3 regions of the Paenibacillus sp. FSL K6-0276 genome follow, and region 2 is predicted to be linked to each of the others. Evidence: a T-box and tRNA genes for the amino acid it is inferred to sense, from the RefSeq annotation. Region 2 holds a T-box; the other regions hold tRNA genes.
The links. A T-box is a leader RNA that pairs with one kind of tRNA and senses whether it is charged. The one in region 2 lies ahead of argS (arginine--tRNA ligase), so its partner is inferred to be a tRNA-Arg.

Region 1 (4,446 bases), 530 kb from region 2:
AAGCAGAGGATAAAAGATGTATTGACCGGCTTATTCTGGGAAGCCAAACAGATGAATAAGAGAAATAAATCCAACAACACTTAATAACTACACTAACATGCTGCAGGTGAAGAATATGGATGAACTGATCAATAATCTGATTAAAAAATATAAAACCAACTGCCCGTTCGAGCTGGCCTCAGCGCTAGGTATTCACATTCGTTTCATGAACCTTGGGACAGGCACAAAGGGATTATATTACCGAAAACTAAGAAGAAGATTTATCGTCATTCATAATGAGTTGCCAGTTGAGTGGCAGCGCTTCGTTTGTGCGCATGAATTAGGACATGATCGCCTTCATAAGGGGATTAACCGTTTTTTCCTGGAGGAAAGCTCCTACTTCTCTCCTGGGAAGCTTGAACGTCAAGCTAATCTCTTTGCCGTAAAGCTACTGTCAACAGGCAGCAATCCTGAGCAAGAAGAATCATGGAAAAGTTATTATCTACGGATTGGCATTCCACCGGAAGTCCGATTTCTTTTGGAAGAATGATAGAACATACCTTTCATGAATATATGCGTGTTTTTAATTAATACATAACAAAAAAAGCTCTTACCGAAGTAAGAGCTTTCTAAGAGCGATTAAGCTAAGTATCGGGATGACACGATTTGAACATGCGACCCCCTGGTCCCAAACCAGGTGCTCTACCAAGCTGAGCTACATCCCGTTACTATAAAATTATGGAGCGGGTGATGGGAATCGAACCCACGCTATCAGCTTGGAAGGCTGAAGTTCTACCATTGAACTACACCCGCAAAGGTGAAAATCGGGATGACACGATTTGAACATGCGACCCCCTGGTCCCAAACCAGGTGCTCTACCAAGCTGAGCTACATCCCGTTAAAATACTATAATTGCTTAATAAAAAAAATGGCGCGCCCTGAGAGATTCGAACTCCCGGCCTTTTGATTCGTAGTCAAACGCTCTATCCAGCTGAGCTAAGGGCGCAAAAATTATGGAGCGGACGACGGGAATCGAACCCGCGACCCTCGCCTTGGCAAGGCGATGCTCTACCGCTGAGCCACGTCCGCAATAAGTGGTGCGCGTGAAGGGACTTGAACCCCCACGTCGTGAAACGCCAGATCCTAAGTCTGGTGCGTCTGCCATTCCGCCACACGCGCATGTAATAATAAAAGTGAGCCATGAAGGACTCGAACCTTCGACACCCTGATTAAAAGTCAGGTGCTCTACCAACTGAGCTAATGGCTCGCACTTGGCTGGGGATATAGGATTCGAACCTATGAGTGACGGAGTCAAAGTCCGTTGCCTTACCGCTTGGCTAATCCCCATTGATGGATTCCTCTATGTTGCCCATAATCTCTTCGAATATCAAGAAGATTATGGTGGAGGCTGAGGGGATCGAACCCCCGACCCTCTGCTTGTAAGGCAGATGCTCTCCCAGCTGAGCTAAGCCTCCATATCTATGGGACCCTCAAGGGGTAAGGATAAGTAAAAGTTGGTGACCCGTATGGGATTCGAACCCATGTTACCTCCGTGAAAGGGAGGTGTCTTAACCCCTTGACCAACGGGCCTTGCAAATCTGTGGAGCTCTCAACCGGATTCGAACCGGTGACCTCTTCCTTACCATGGAAGCACTCTACCTGCTGAGCTATGAGAGCATGGCTCCCCGAACAGGACTCGAACCTGTGACAACTCGATTAACAGTCGAGTGCTCTACCAACTGAGCTATCAGGGAATATCCGCTTGGCAACGTCCTACTCTCCCAGGACCCTTCGGTCCAAGTACCATCGGCGCTGGAGGGCTTAACGGTCGTGTTCGGAATGGGTACGCGTGGAACCCCTCCGCTATCGCCACCAAACGGGCATTTACAGCGTAAATGCTCAGGCTTGATCGCCTGAAAACTGAATCCGAATCGAATTTGCATTTTAAGTATAGGATAAGCCCTCGACCGATTAGTATTGGTCAGCTCCATGCATTACTGCACTTCCACCTCCAACCTATCTACCTCGTCGTCTTCAAGGGGTCTTACTAATTGGGAAATCTCATCTTGAGGGGGGCTTCACGCTTAGATGCTTTCAGCGCTTATCCCGTCCGTACGTAGCTACCCAGCCATGCTTCTGGCGAAACAACTGGTGCACCAGCGGTACGTCCATCCCGGTCCTCTCGTACTAAGGACAGCTCCTCTCAAATTTCCTGCGCCCACGACAGATAGGGACCGAACTGTCTCACGACGTTCTGAACCCAGCTCGCGTACCGCTTTAATGGGCGAACAGCCCAACCCTTGGGACCTACTTCAGCCCCAGGATGCGATGAGCCGACATCGAGGTGCCAAACCTCCCCGTCGATGTGGACTCTTGGGGGAGATAAGCCTGTTATCCCCAGGGTAGCTTTTATCCGTTGAGCGATGGCCCTTCCATGCGGTACCACCGGATCACTAAGTCCGACTTTCGTCCCTGCTCGACTTGTAGGTCTCGCAGTCAAGCTCCCTTATGCCTTTGCACTCTTCGAATGATTTCCAACCATTCTGAGGGAACCTTGGAACGCCTCCGTTACTCTTTAGGAGGCGACCGCCCCAGTCAAACTGCCCGCCTGACACGGTCCCCGTACCCGGTAAGGGTACTAGGTTAGAACCTAGATACGATCAGGGTGGTATCCCAACGGCGCCTCCACCGAAGCTTGCGCTCCGATTTCTACGGCTCCCACCTATCCTGTACAGATCGTACCCAAATTCAATATCAAGCTGCAGTAAAGCTCCATGGGGTCTTTCCGTCTTGTCGCGGGTAACCTGCATCTTCACAGGTATTAAAATTTCACCGGATCTCTCGTTGAGACAGCGCCCAAGTCGTTACGCCATTCGTGCGGGTCAGAATTTACCTGACAAGGAATTTCGCTACCTTAGGACCGTTATAGTTACGGCCGCCGTTTACTGGGGCTTCGGTTCATAGCTTCGGGTTACCCCTAACCACTCCCCTTAACCTTCCAGCACCGGGCAGGCGTCAGCCCGTATACTTCGCCTTGCGGCTTCGCACAGACCTGTGTTTTTGCTAAACAGTCGCTTGGGCCTTTTCACTGCGGCCCCCTCGTGCTATTCACACTACCGGGGCACCCCTTCTCCCGAAGTTACGGGGTCATTTTGCCGAGTTCCTTAACGAGAGTTCTTCCGCGCGCCTTAGAATTCTCTTCTCGCCTACCTGTGTCGGTTTGCGGTACGGGCACCTTCTCCTGGCTAGAGGCTTTTCTTGGCAGTGTGAGATCATGACCTTCGCTACTGTAATTTTCGCTCCCCATCACAGCCCAGCCTTAATGATGTGCGGATTTGCCTACACATCAGCCTCACTGCTTAGACGGACATATCCATCAGTCCGCGTCACTACCCTCCTGCGTCACCCCATCGCTCATAGCGGATTACGGTGGTACAGTAATTTCAAACTGTTGTCCTTCGACTACGCCTTTCGGCCTCGCCTTAGGTCCCGACTTACCCTGAGCGGACGAGCCTTCCTCAGGAAACCTTGGGCTTTCGGCGGATCAGATTCTCACTGATCTTTTCGTTACTCATACCGGCATTCTCACTTGTATGCTGTCCAGCGCTCCTTACGGTACACCTTCAACCCACATACAACGCTCCCCTACCCCAGATACATACGTATCTAGCCATAGCTTCGGTGGTGTGTTTAGCCCCGTTACATTTTCGGCGCAGAGTCACTCGACCAGTGAGCTATTACGCACTCTTTCAATGGTGGCTGCTTCTAAGCCAACATCCTGGTTGTCTGTGCAACTCCACATCCTTTCCCACTTAACACACACTTGGGGACCTTAGCTGATGGTCTGGGCTGTTTCCCTTTTGACAATGGATCTTAGCACTCACTGTCTGACTCCCGGCAATAAGTATATGGCATTCGGAGTTTGACTGATCTTGGTAACCCTTGCGGGCCCCGCAACCAATCAGTGCTCTACCTCCACTACTCTTATACCGAGGCTAGCCCTAAAGCTATTTCGGGGAGAACCAGCTATCTCCGAGTTCGATTGGAATTTCTCCGCTACCCCCACCTCATCCCCGCATTTTTCAACATGCGTGGGTTCGGGCCTCCAGTGCGTGTTACCGCACCTTCACCCTGGACAGGGGTAGATCACACGGTTTCGGGTCTACGTCCACATACTAAATCGCCCTATTCAGACTCGCTTTCGCTGCGGCTCCGTCTTCTCGACTTAACCTTGCATGTTAAACGTAACTCGCCGGTTCATTCTACAAAAGGCACGCCATCACCCATAGATAGGGCTCTGACTTTTTGTAAGCACACGGTTTCAGGTTCTATTTCACTCCCCTTCCGGGGTGCTTTTCACCTTTCCCTCACGGTACTGTTTCACTATCGGTCGCCAGGTAGTATTTAGCCTTAGCAGATGGTCCTGCTGGATTCATACGGGGTTTCACGTGCCCCGCACTACTCGGG
Region 2 (4,446 bases):
GCAACGCTGCTGGATCATGCACGGAAGGAAATTGCTTATATTAAGAATCACTTCCTGCATGATACGCATTTGTCTTCTTACGGTGATGGAGACTGGGATGATACGCTCCAGCCTGCGAATCCTCAGCTGAAGCAGTATATGGTTAGTAGCTGGACAGTGGCGCTTACCTATCAGACTCTTAATCAGTTCTCGGAAGTAATTCGTTCAGTTGATCCAGCAGGTTCGGAGGAGCTGAAAGCGATGGTGGAGGGAATCCGTGAGGACTTCAACACACATATGCTCCAATCTGAGGTAATTCCTGGCTTCTTGTATATGGAGGACCCAGAGCAGGTGAAGCTTTTGGTGCATCCAAGCGATATGGAAACAGGGATTCAGTACCGTCTGCTGCCAATGACTCGCAGTATGATCAGTGAACTGCTGACACCAGAACAAGCCGAAGCGCACTATGAAGTAATCCAAGATAAACTCTTCTGTCCAGATGGCGTACGTCTGATGAACCGTCCAGCCCAATATGTTGGCGGCGTTAGCAGTCACTTCAAACGTGCGGAGCAAGCTTCTAACTTTGGTCGGGAAATTGGACTTCAATATGTACATGCACACATTCGTTATGTAGAAGCTATGGCTAAGCTAGGTAAAACGGATCAGGTCTGGAATGGCTTAGCGGCGATTAATCCGATCGGAATCCGCGACGTGGTGCCAAATGCTGAACTACGTCAGGCTAACTCCTACTTCAGTAGCTCGGATGGTAAATTTAACACCCGTTATGAAGCGCAGGAGAATTTCGATAAACTGCGTAATAGTGACGTAGCTGTTAAAGGTGGCTGGAGAATCTACTCAAGCGGTCCTGGGATCTATATGAACCAGTTAATCTCGAATGCACTGGGGATCCGTACGGAAGGTGGAGACTTAATCGTTGACCCAATTCTGCCGGAGTCGCTGAACGGAATGCGCTTTAGCTTTGAATATGCAGGCACTAAGGTAGACTTTATTTATCACCTTACGGGCTCTGATAACAGTCGGATTACTGTTAACGGTACGGAAGTGCAAGCCGAAGGTACGCTTAATCGCTACCGTAGTGGTGGTATCCGGATCAAGCGTGAGGACTTTGATCGTCTTTGCGTGGAAGCTGGAAATGTGATAGACATTTATAAGTAACATAAACAATAGAAGGGCAATCTCGCGATAACGCGGAGATTGCCCTTTTTTCTATACCTTCTACATACGGCTCGGTGTCGGTAACCCAAGTACTTCTAGCACATCACCTAAGGTGTCTTTAAATCTCGAAGTGAGCCAGAGGCGAAATGCGATGGTAGCCGCTTCACCTTTTAAAATAGGACATATAGAATAGAAGTTATTGAAGAGTGTGGCTAAGGTATGCGCGTAAGTGCAGAGTATATTCGGCGTCAATTCTAAGCTGGCAGAATACAATGTCTCCTGCCAGAGACTAAGCTGCCTCAGCAAAGCAAGCTCTGCTTTTTCCATTTCGAGTGGGAATTGAAGCTGTGAGGCATCAGTAATTAATGGGATCGTTGATTTGCCCAAAACACTGTTGGCACGCGCATAGGTGTACATCAGATAAACCCCAGTATTGCCGGATATTTCGGTAGCCTGCTTGAAATCAAACACGATTTCCGTTCCCAGATTAAACCGCAGCAGATAATAGCGAATGGCAGCAGCTGCAATAATGTGGCTGGAAAGTCCATCTTTATCGGAACGCGAATGTTCTATGTTCTGTTCCATAAGCTTCACTAAATCGATCACCTTAATGCCAATTCCTTGGCGTCCGGACATAGCATAAGAGGATTTCCCTTCTGAAATATCTATTCCTAGCTCGGCGGCCGAGGCTGGACTAAGAGCAACAACGCCATAACTTACATGATGGAGTTTCTCTGCTTGATCGTTATAACCTAGTGCGCCTAAAGCCTGCTTAACCATCTGTTGCGGATATTCCTGTCTATAATCGATCACGTTAATGACACGGTCCGCATGTCCATAGGGCTCCTGGGTTCCAGTTAATCCAGTTGTCCATAAACCGGACGAGAATTCACTGTAGGTGAAATCTTTAGCTAGTAGACCGAATTTCCAGAGATGATAGGCGATGTCCTTGGCCGTGTACGTCAAAATCCCATTCGAACGAACTAGCACCTTATCCATATGATGATCCTCTGAATCCGCCCCAATGATAACCTCTGTCCCTTGCTTCAGCACCCAGCAGCCCGCCAGCTTACCTTCAGTCTCCTGTACAAAAACTGCTGTTTGCTTCAATAGCTCAGATGCGGATGCCCAGAATCCCTCTTTTAAAATATTGCTCTCCCATACCAGCAGGTCATAGTGAATACCGAAACGCTTCATTTCCTCTACATGTTCTCTCACAATACGTTCAGCGACAAGGTTGCCCAGCCACGCCTCATTGCCTCCGCCTTGTTCAAGGGCATGCAGGATATCCGTGCGTTTGTGTGTCATCTCTAGATTCCGTGCATATTCTTTGTTCACTTTGGCATAAAGATCCCAGCAATAATCACCGAAACGTTGATGATCACCCTCCAAAGGTACATTTAATAAACCAACGACTGTATCCGCCAGCTGGTTGCCCAGATCATCAATGTAGTTATGGACCTCTACGTTGTATCCGGTTCTTTTCATTATTCTGACCAGCGCATCACCAATACAAGCATTTCTTAGGTGACCGACATGAGCAGCTTTGTTGGGGTTAATAGAGGTGTGCTCGATGATAACCTTTTCCCCCGTGTTATCTGGCAGATCAAAGGAATGTTTAGCCCATACCTGCCAATCCATGTACAAATTAATAAATCCGGGAGCGGCTACCTCGACTTTTTGTAAAAGACCTGCGTAACTCTCTTGTAATTTAATTTCCGCTTTTACTAATTCGGCTATGGCGAGAGGGGATTTGCGCAGGGTTTTGGCTAGCTGCATAGCAATATTGCAGGAATAATCACCATGCTCTAGATTAGCTGGCTGTTCGATCAGAATAGCAACATCGTTTGGATAGGCAACTTCTAAGGTGTGGAATACTTTTTTTACACTTTGTTCAATGCTGGTTTTGATGATTTGACTTAACATTTCATACCCTCCTTTAAAAATACAAAAAAGCCCTCATCTCAAAAGAGACGAGGGCTTAAGCGCTCGCGGTACCACTCTCGTTGCTAAACAGACGTTTAGCCACCTTACAGGATAACGGTCTTCAGCCGGGACTTCCTACTTGGGTTCAGAAATCCATCTCACGGGTGCGCTTCATTAGGTGATCTGTACCGGCTTACACTTACCCGGCTCGCTGAGGACTAGAACACGTTAACTACTCTCCCGTTCATCGATGCTTGAATAATTTTAATCAGTATAACTAATATTTCAAAAAAAGCAATAGGGGGTATGCTTGGTGAAATCTGGACAATCAATTATGTTAGATCATCAGAATCTCTCGGATGTCTTGTTCTGTAAGCGTAGATAATCCTTCCTGACCTGGTTGGATCACCTCATCGATCAAGTTCCTTTTCTTCTGTTGTAGCTCATACATCTTATCTTCCACAGTGCCTTGGGTGACGAGTCGGATCACTTGCACTACTTTTTTCTGCCCGATTCGGTGAGCCCGATCCGCAGCTTGTTGCTCGACGGCAGGGTTCCACCATAGATCGTAAAGGATTACAGTATCTGCCCCAGTTAAGTTAAGTCCGGTTCCGCCAGCCTTTAAAGAGATCAGGAAAATATCTCGCTCTCCTTCATTAAACTTATTACATAAATCTACCCTTTGAGACACAGGCGTTTGACCATCTAGATAAAAATATGGAATTCCTTGATATCCGAGTTCACGTCCAATCAGACCGAGCATCTCTGTGAATTGGGAGAATACTAGTATTCGTTTACCCGAACTGCGGCATTCCTCTATGATTTCGAGCAGCTGCTCGAACTTGGCGGAGCTTCCTTCATACCCTTCCACAAATAGAGCCGGGTGACAGCATAGCTGGCGCAGACGAGTGAGACCAGCAAGGATTTTAATCCGATTATTATTACCGAAACTATCCTGGGTCAGATGCTTTAGCGCCTCTTTTTTCAAACGGGCGAGATAAGCGACATATAACTTCTTCTGCTCAGGTAAGAGCTCACAGGCTTGAAGGGATTCGATTTTCTCAGGAAGTTCTTTTAACACATCACTCTTTAAGCGCCGCAGCAAAAAGGGACGTGCCCGCTTCGCAACCGTTTCCCTCGGTAAATCGTGGAAAGCTTTCTTGCCTGGAAAGAGCCCGGGGAACACAGTGCCGAAGATGGACCAAAGATCTTCCAGCGCATTCTCCACAGGAGTCCCAGTAAGTGCAAAACGATGCCGGGCCTGCAGAGCCATCACGGCTTGGGCGGTCTGCGTAGTGTGGTTCTTTATAGTTTGCGCTTCATCGAGAATCAGGGTATGAAAAGACTTCTTAGCATACAACTGAA
Region 3 (4,446 bases), 2.1 Mb from region 2:
CTCGTCCGCTCAGGGTAAGTCGGGACCTAAGGCGAGGCCGAAAGGCGTAGTCGAAGGACAACAGTTTGAAATTACTGTACCACCGTAATCCGCTATGAGCGATGGGGTGACGCAGGAGGGTAGTGACGCGGACTGATGGATATGTCCGTCTAAGCAGTGAGGCTGATGTGTAGGCAAATCCGCACATCATTAAGGCTGGGCTGTGATGGGGAGCGAAAATTACAGTAGCGAAGGTCATGATCTCACACTGCCAAGAAAAGCCTCTAGCCAGGAGAAGGTGCCCGTACCGCAAACCGACACAGGTAGGCGAGAAGAGAATTCTAAGGCGCGCGGAAGAACTCTCGTTAAGGAACTCGGCAAAATGACCCCGTAACTTCGGGAGAAGGGGTGCCCCGGTAGTGTGAATAGCACGAGGGGGCCGCAGTGAAAAGGCCCAAGCGACTGTTTAGCAAAAACACAGGTCTGTGCGAAGCCGCAAGGCGAAGTATACGGGCTGACGCCTGCCCGGTGCTGGAAGGTTAAGGGGAGTGGTTAGGGGTAACCCGAAGCTATGAACCGAAGCCCCAGTAAACGGCGGCCGTAACTATAACGGTCCTAAGGTAGCGAAATTCCTTGTCAGGTAAATTCTGACCCGCACGAATGGCGTAACGACTTGGGCGCTGTCTCAACGAGAGATCCGGTGAAATTTTAATACCTGTGAAGATGCAGGTTACCCGCGACAAGACGGAAAGACCCCATGGAGCTTTACTGCAGCTTGATATTGAATTTGGGTACGATCTGTACAGGATAGGTGGGAGCCGTAGAAATCGGAGCGCAAGCTTCGGTGGAGGCGCCGTTGGGATACCACCCTGATCGTATCTAGGTTCTAACCTAGTACCCTAACCGGGTACGGGGACCGTGTCAGGCGGGCAGTTTGACTGGGGCGGTCGCCTCCTAAAGAGTAACGGAGGCGTTCCAAGGTTCCCTCAGAATGGTTGGAAATCATTCGAAGAGTGCAAAGGCATAAGGGAGCTTGACTGCGAGACCTACAAGTCGAGCAGGGACGAAAGTCGGACTTAGTGATCCGGTGGTACCGCATGGAAGGGCCATCGCTCAACGGATAAAAGCTACCCTGGGGATAACAGGCTTATCTCCCCCAAGAGTCCACATCGACGGGGAGGTTTGGCACCTCGATGTCGGCTCATCGCATCCTGGGGCTGAAGTAGGTCCCAAGGGTTGGGCTGTTCGCCCATTAAAGCGGTACGCGAGCTGGGTTCAGAACGTCGTGAGACAGTTCGGTCCCTATCTGTCGTGGGCGCAGGAAATTTGAGAGGAGCTGTCCTTAGTACGAGAGGACCGGGATGGACGTACCGCTGGTGCACCAGTTGTTTCGCCAGAAGCATGGCTGGGTAGCTACGTACGGACGGGATAAGCGCTGAAAGCATCTAAGCGTGAAGCCCCCCTCAAGATGAGATTTCCCAATTAGTAAGACCCCTTGAAGACGACGAGGTAGATAGGTTGGAGGTGGAAGTGCAGTAATGCATGGAGCTAACCAATACTAATCGGTCGAGGGCTTATCCTATACTTAAAACGCAAATTCGATTCGGATTCAGTTTTCAGGCGACTCAAGCCTGAGCATTTACGCTGTAAATGCCCGTTTGGTGGCGATAGCGGAGGGGTTCCACACGTACCCATCCCGAACACGACCGTTAAGCCCTCCAGCGCCGATGGTACTTGGACCGAAGGGTCCTGGGAGAGTAGGACGTCGCCAAGCGGACAACCACATTACCCGTGGTATTTTTTTTGCCCTTAATATTCATATGTCAGAAAAGGGCCTTTAGCTCAGCTGGTTAGAGCGCACCCCTGATAAGGGTGAGGTCGGTGGTTCGAGTCCACTAAGGCCCACCATATTCCCTGATAGCTCAGTTGGTAGAGCACTCGACTGTTAATCGAGTTGTCACAGGTTCGAGTCCTGTTCGGGGAGCCATTTATGGAGAGGTGTCCGAGTTTGGCCGAAGGAGCACGATTGGAAATCGTGTAGGCGCCACAAGCGTCTCGAGGGTTCGAATCCCTCTCTCCGCCATAAAGTTTATTAGCATGGCCCGTTGGTCAAGGGGTTAAGACACCTCCCTTTCACGGAGGTAACATGGGTTCGAATCCCATACGGGTCATAACATGGAGGCTTAGCTCAGCTGGGAGAGCATCTGCCTTACAAGCAGAGGGTCGGGGGTTCGATCCCCTCAGCCTCCACCATATTCATTTAAACGACGCGGGGTGGAGCAGCCCGGTAGCTCGTCGGGCTCATAACCCGAAGGCCGCAGGTTCAAATCCTGCCCCCGCAACCAAATTTTCCTTAAGCATTATGTTTTGGGACTAGCTGGTTTAGTGTAAATGAATAGTATATAATTATTAAATGACGCGGGGTGGAGCAGCCCGGTAGCTCGTCGGGCTCATAACCCGAAGGCCGCAGGTTCAAATCCTGCCCCCGCAACCAATTTACACTTATGCATTATGTCTATGGAACCGTGGTGTAGTTGGCCTAACATGCCTGCCTGTCACGCAGGAGATCGCGGGTTCGAATCCCGTCGGTTCCGCCATTTAGTTAATTATTGTTGGGGATTAGCCAAGCGGTAAGGCAACGGACTTTGACTCCGTCATGCATAGGTTCAAATCCTATATCCCCAGCCATTTATGAGAGCCATTAGCTCAGTTGGTAGAGCACCTGACTTTTAATCAGGGTGTCGAAGGTTCGAGTCCTTCATGGCTCACCATTATTTTAAAGTGTGCGCGTGTGGCGGAATTGGCAGACGCACCAGACTTAGGATCTGGCGTTTCACGACGTGGGGGTTCGAGTCCCTTCACGCGCACCATGTTTTTGCGGACGTGGCTCAGCGGTAGAGCATCGCCTTGCCAAGGCGAGGGTCGCGGGTTCGATTCCCGTCGTCCGCTCCATATAAATTTTGCGCCCTTAGCTCAGCTGGATAGAGCGTTTGACTACGAATCAAAAGGCCGGGAGTTCGAATCTCTCAGGGCGCACCATTTTTATTACTAAGCAATTATATGTTTTGACGGGATGTAGCTCAGCTTGGTAGAGCACCTGGTTTGGGACCAGGGGGTCGCATGTTCAAATCGTGTCATCCCGATTTTATACCTTTGCGGGTGTAGTTCAATGGTAGAACTTCAGCCTTCCAAGCTGATAGCGTGGGTTCGATTCCCATCACCCGCTTATAATTAAGAAACACCTGCCTATTATAGGTAGGTGTTTTTTTGTATAGCTACGCTCGTATGGATACAATAGAACCTAGGGATTTTATTAGAGGAATTTGAGGAGGTAGCTATGTTCGAATTTGAAGCTAAATTAGTGAGACCTGATGCGAATGGAAGCTGGACTTATCTTAACGTCCCTTTTGATACAGAGGAAGTATTTGAAACCAAATCCAGGGTACAGGTAAAAGGAAGTGTAAATGGTATCCTCTATAGAGGAACGCTTATGCCCCATGGAAACGGGAAGCATTTTATGGTGGTAAAGAAAGAACTACGGGACCTAGCCGAGGCCCAGTCTGGAGACACCGTGCGTGTGACGATGGAGCAAGATCATCAATTACGGGAGGTAGAAGCGCCAGAAGATTTTCTCGACGTACTGAGTGCCCATGAGCAGGCAGAAACTTATTTTAACAGTCTGGCTTATTCTTATCAGAAAGAATATGTGGTCTGGATTGAAGGGGCGAAAAGACCTGAAACCAGAGCATCACGGATCGAAAAGTCAGTTAATAAGCTGGCAGAAGGATTGAAGCTTAAATGAGTATGAAGAGCTGAGCAGGCTGAATAGATGAACAGCGTCCTCTTCCATATGATTGGAAAGGGACGCTGTTTATGTTGGTTATATGTGCGAGTTGGCTTAAATAAGAACGGCTACCTCACCACAATTCACAAACTTAATACTTTCGATCTTTACCGATAACTCACCTGAAGGTATAGCTAGCTGACATGTACTGCCGAGCTGAGCCAACAGCAACTGCATGCCTATAGGCGAGAACATTGAAATCCTGTTATCATTGGGTTCAGCCTGGTTTGGAAATACGATGGTGTAGGTATCTGTAGTATTGTCGTCTAAGTATCGAAGCTGAAGCTGACTTCCAATCAATACGAGCGAGTTCAATTCTTCACCATTAAAACGGGATAGTAATTGTTCCAGCTCGGAGCAATAACGGGACAACAGCGTTTCAGCGTTGCTTCTTTGTTTGCTTCGTTCTGGGAAATACTGATTTAGAAATGCGATTTTTTCCTCATCAAAATAGATAAGCTGCTGGACCAATTGTGTCCTTGAGCCTTCATAGATTAGACTATGGTTCATAGTAGATTTCACCCCCTCTAATTAGCACATTCTTTGTGAATTTGTTATGACGAGTTGCCATATTAAAATCCCTCCTATACAAATAGAGGTCCCCCAGTGGAGACCTTCTGATC

Region 1: it encodes a tRNA-Arg, which carries the amino acid that the T-box ahead of argS (arginine--tRNA ligase) is inferred to sense. The anticodon was not compared.
Region 3: it encodes a tRNA-Arg, which carries the amino acid that the T-box ahead of argS (arginine--tRNA ligase) is inferred to sense. The anticodon was not compared.

The regions. Positions count from the first base shown of each region.
Region 1 covers NZ_CP150276.1:5,485,626-5,490,071, forward strand. The annotation lists gene MHH52_RS25845 (helix-turn-helix domain-containing protein) at 1-84, shown strand, start outside; gene MHH52_RS25850 (ImmA/IrrE family metallo-endopeptidase) at 116-529, shown strand; tRNA gene MHH52_RS25855 (tRNA-Pro) at 631-704, opposite strand; tRNA gene MHH52_RS25860 (tRNA-Gly) at 719-792, opposite strand; tRNA gene MHH52_RS25865 (tRNA-Pro) at 804-877, opposite strand; tRNA gene MHH52_RS25870 (tRNA-Arg) at 909-985, opposite strand; tRNA gene MHH52_RS25875 (tRNA-Gly) at 994-1,068, opposite strand; tRNA gene MHH52_RS25880 (tRNA-Leu) at 1,075-1,158, opposite strand; tRNA gene MHH52_RS25885 (tRNA-Lys) at 1,174-1,246, opposite strand; tRNA gene MHH52_RS25890 (tRNA-Gln) at 1,252-1,326, opposite strand; tRNA gene MHH52_RS25895 (tRNA-Val) at 1,379-1,454, opposite strand; tRNA gene MHH52_RS25900 (tRNA-Glu) at 1,495-1,569, opposite strand; tRNA gene MHH52_RS25905 (tRNA-Thr) at 1,581-1,656, opposite strand; tRNA gene MHH52_RS25910 (tRNA-Asn) at 1,658-1,733, opposite strand; rRNA gene rrf (5S ribosomal RNA) at 1,740-1,856, opposite strand; rRNA gene MHH52_RS25920 (23S ribosomal RNA) at 1,931-4,446, opposite strand, start outside.
Region 2 covers NZ_CP150276.1:4,956,051-4,960,496, reverse strand. The annotation lists gene MHH52_RS23475 (cellobiose phosphorylase) at 1-1,155, shown strand, start outside; gene argS (arginine--tRNA ligase) at 1,216-3,081, opposite strand; T-box leader at 3,122-3,338, opposite strand; gene MHH52_RS23465 (SNF2 helicase associated domain-containing protein) at 3,419-4,446, opposite strand, start outside.
Region 3 covers NZ_CP150276.1:935,358-939,803, forward strand. The annotation lists rRNA gene MHH52_RS04065 (23S ribosomal RNA) at 1-1,561, shown strand, start outside; rRNA gene rrf (5S ribosomal RNA) at 1,637-1,753, shown strand; tRNA gene MHH52_RS04075 (tRNA-Ile) at 1,811-1,887, shown strand; tRNA gene MHH52_RS04080 (tRNA-Asn) at 1,891-1,966, shown strand; tRNA gene MHH52_RS04085 (tRNA-Ser) at 1,972-2,062, shown strand; tRNA gene MHH52_RS04090 (tRNA-Glu) at 2,079-2,150, shown strand; tRNA gene MHH52_RS04095 (tRNA-Val) at 2,157-2,232, shown strand; tRNA gene MHH52_RS04100 (tRNA-Met) at 2,248-2,324, shown strand; tRNA gene MHH52_RS04105 (tRNA-Met) at 2,397-2,473, shown strand; tRNA gene MHH52_RS04110 (tRNA-Asp) at 2,499-2,576, shown strand; tRNA gene MHH52_RS04115 (tRNA-Gln) at 2,593-2,667, shown strand; tRNA gene MHH52_RS04120 (tRNA-Lys) at 2,675-2,750, shown strand; tRNA gene MHH52_RS04125 (tRNA-Leu) at 2,765-2,849, shown strand; tRNA gene MHH52_RS04130 (tRNA-Gly) at 2,857-2,931, shown strand; tRNA gene MHH52_RS04135 (tRNA-Arg) at 2,942-3,018, shown strand; tRNA gene MHH52_RS04140 (tRNA-Pro) at 3,049-3,122, shown strand; tRNA gene MHH52_RS04145 (tRNA-Gly) at 3,135-3,205, shown strand; gene MHH52_RS04150 (YdeI/OmpD-associated family protein) at 3,317-3,781, shown strand; gene MHH52_RS04155 (GreA/GreB family elongation factor) at 3,878-4,333, opposite strand.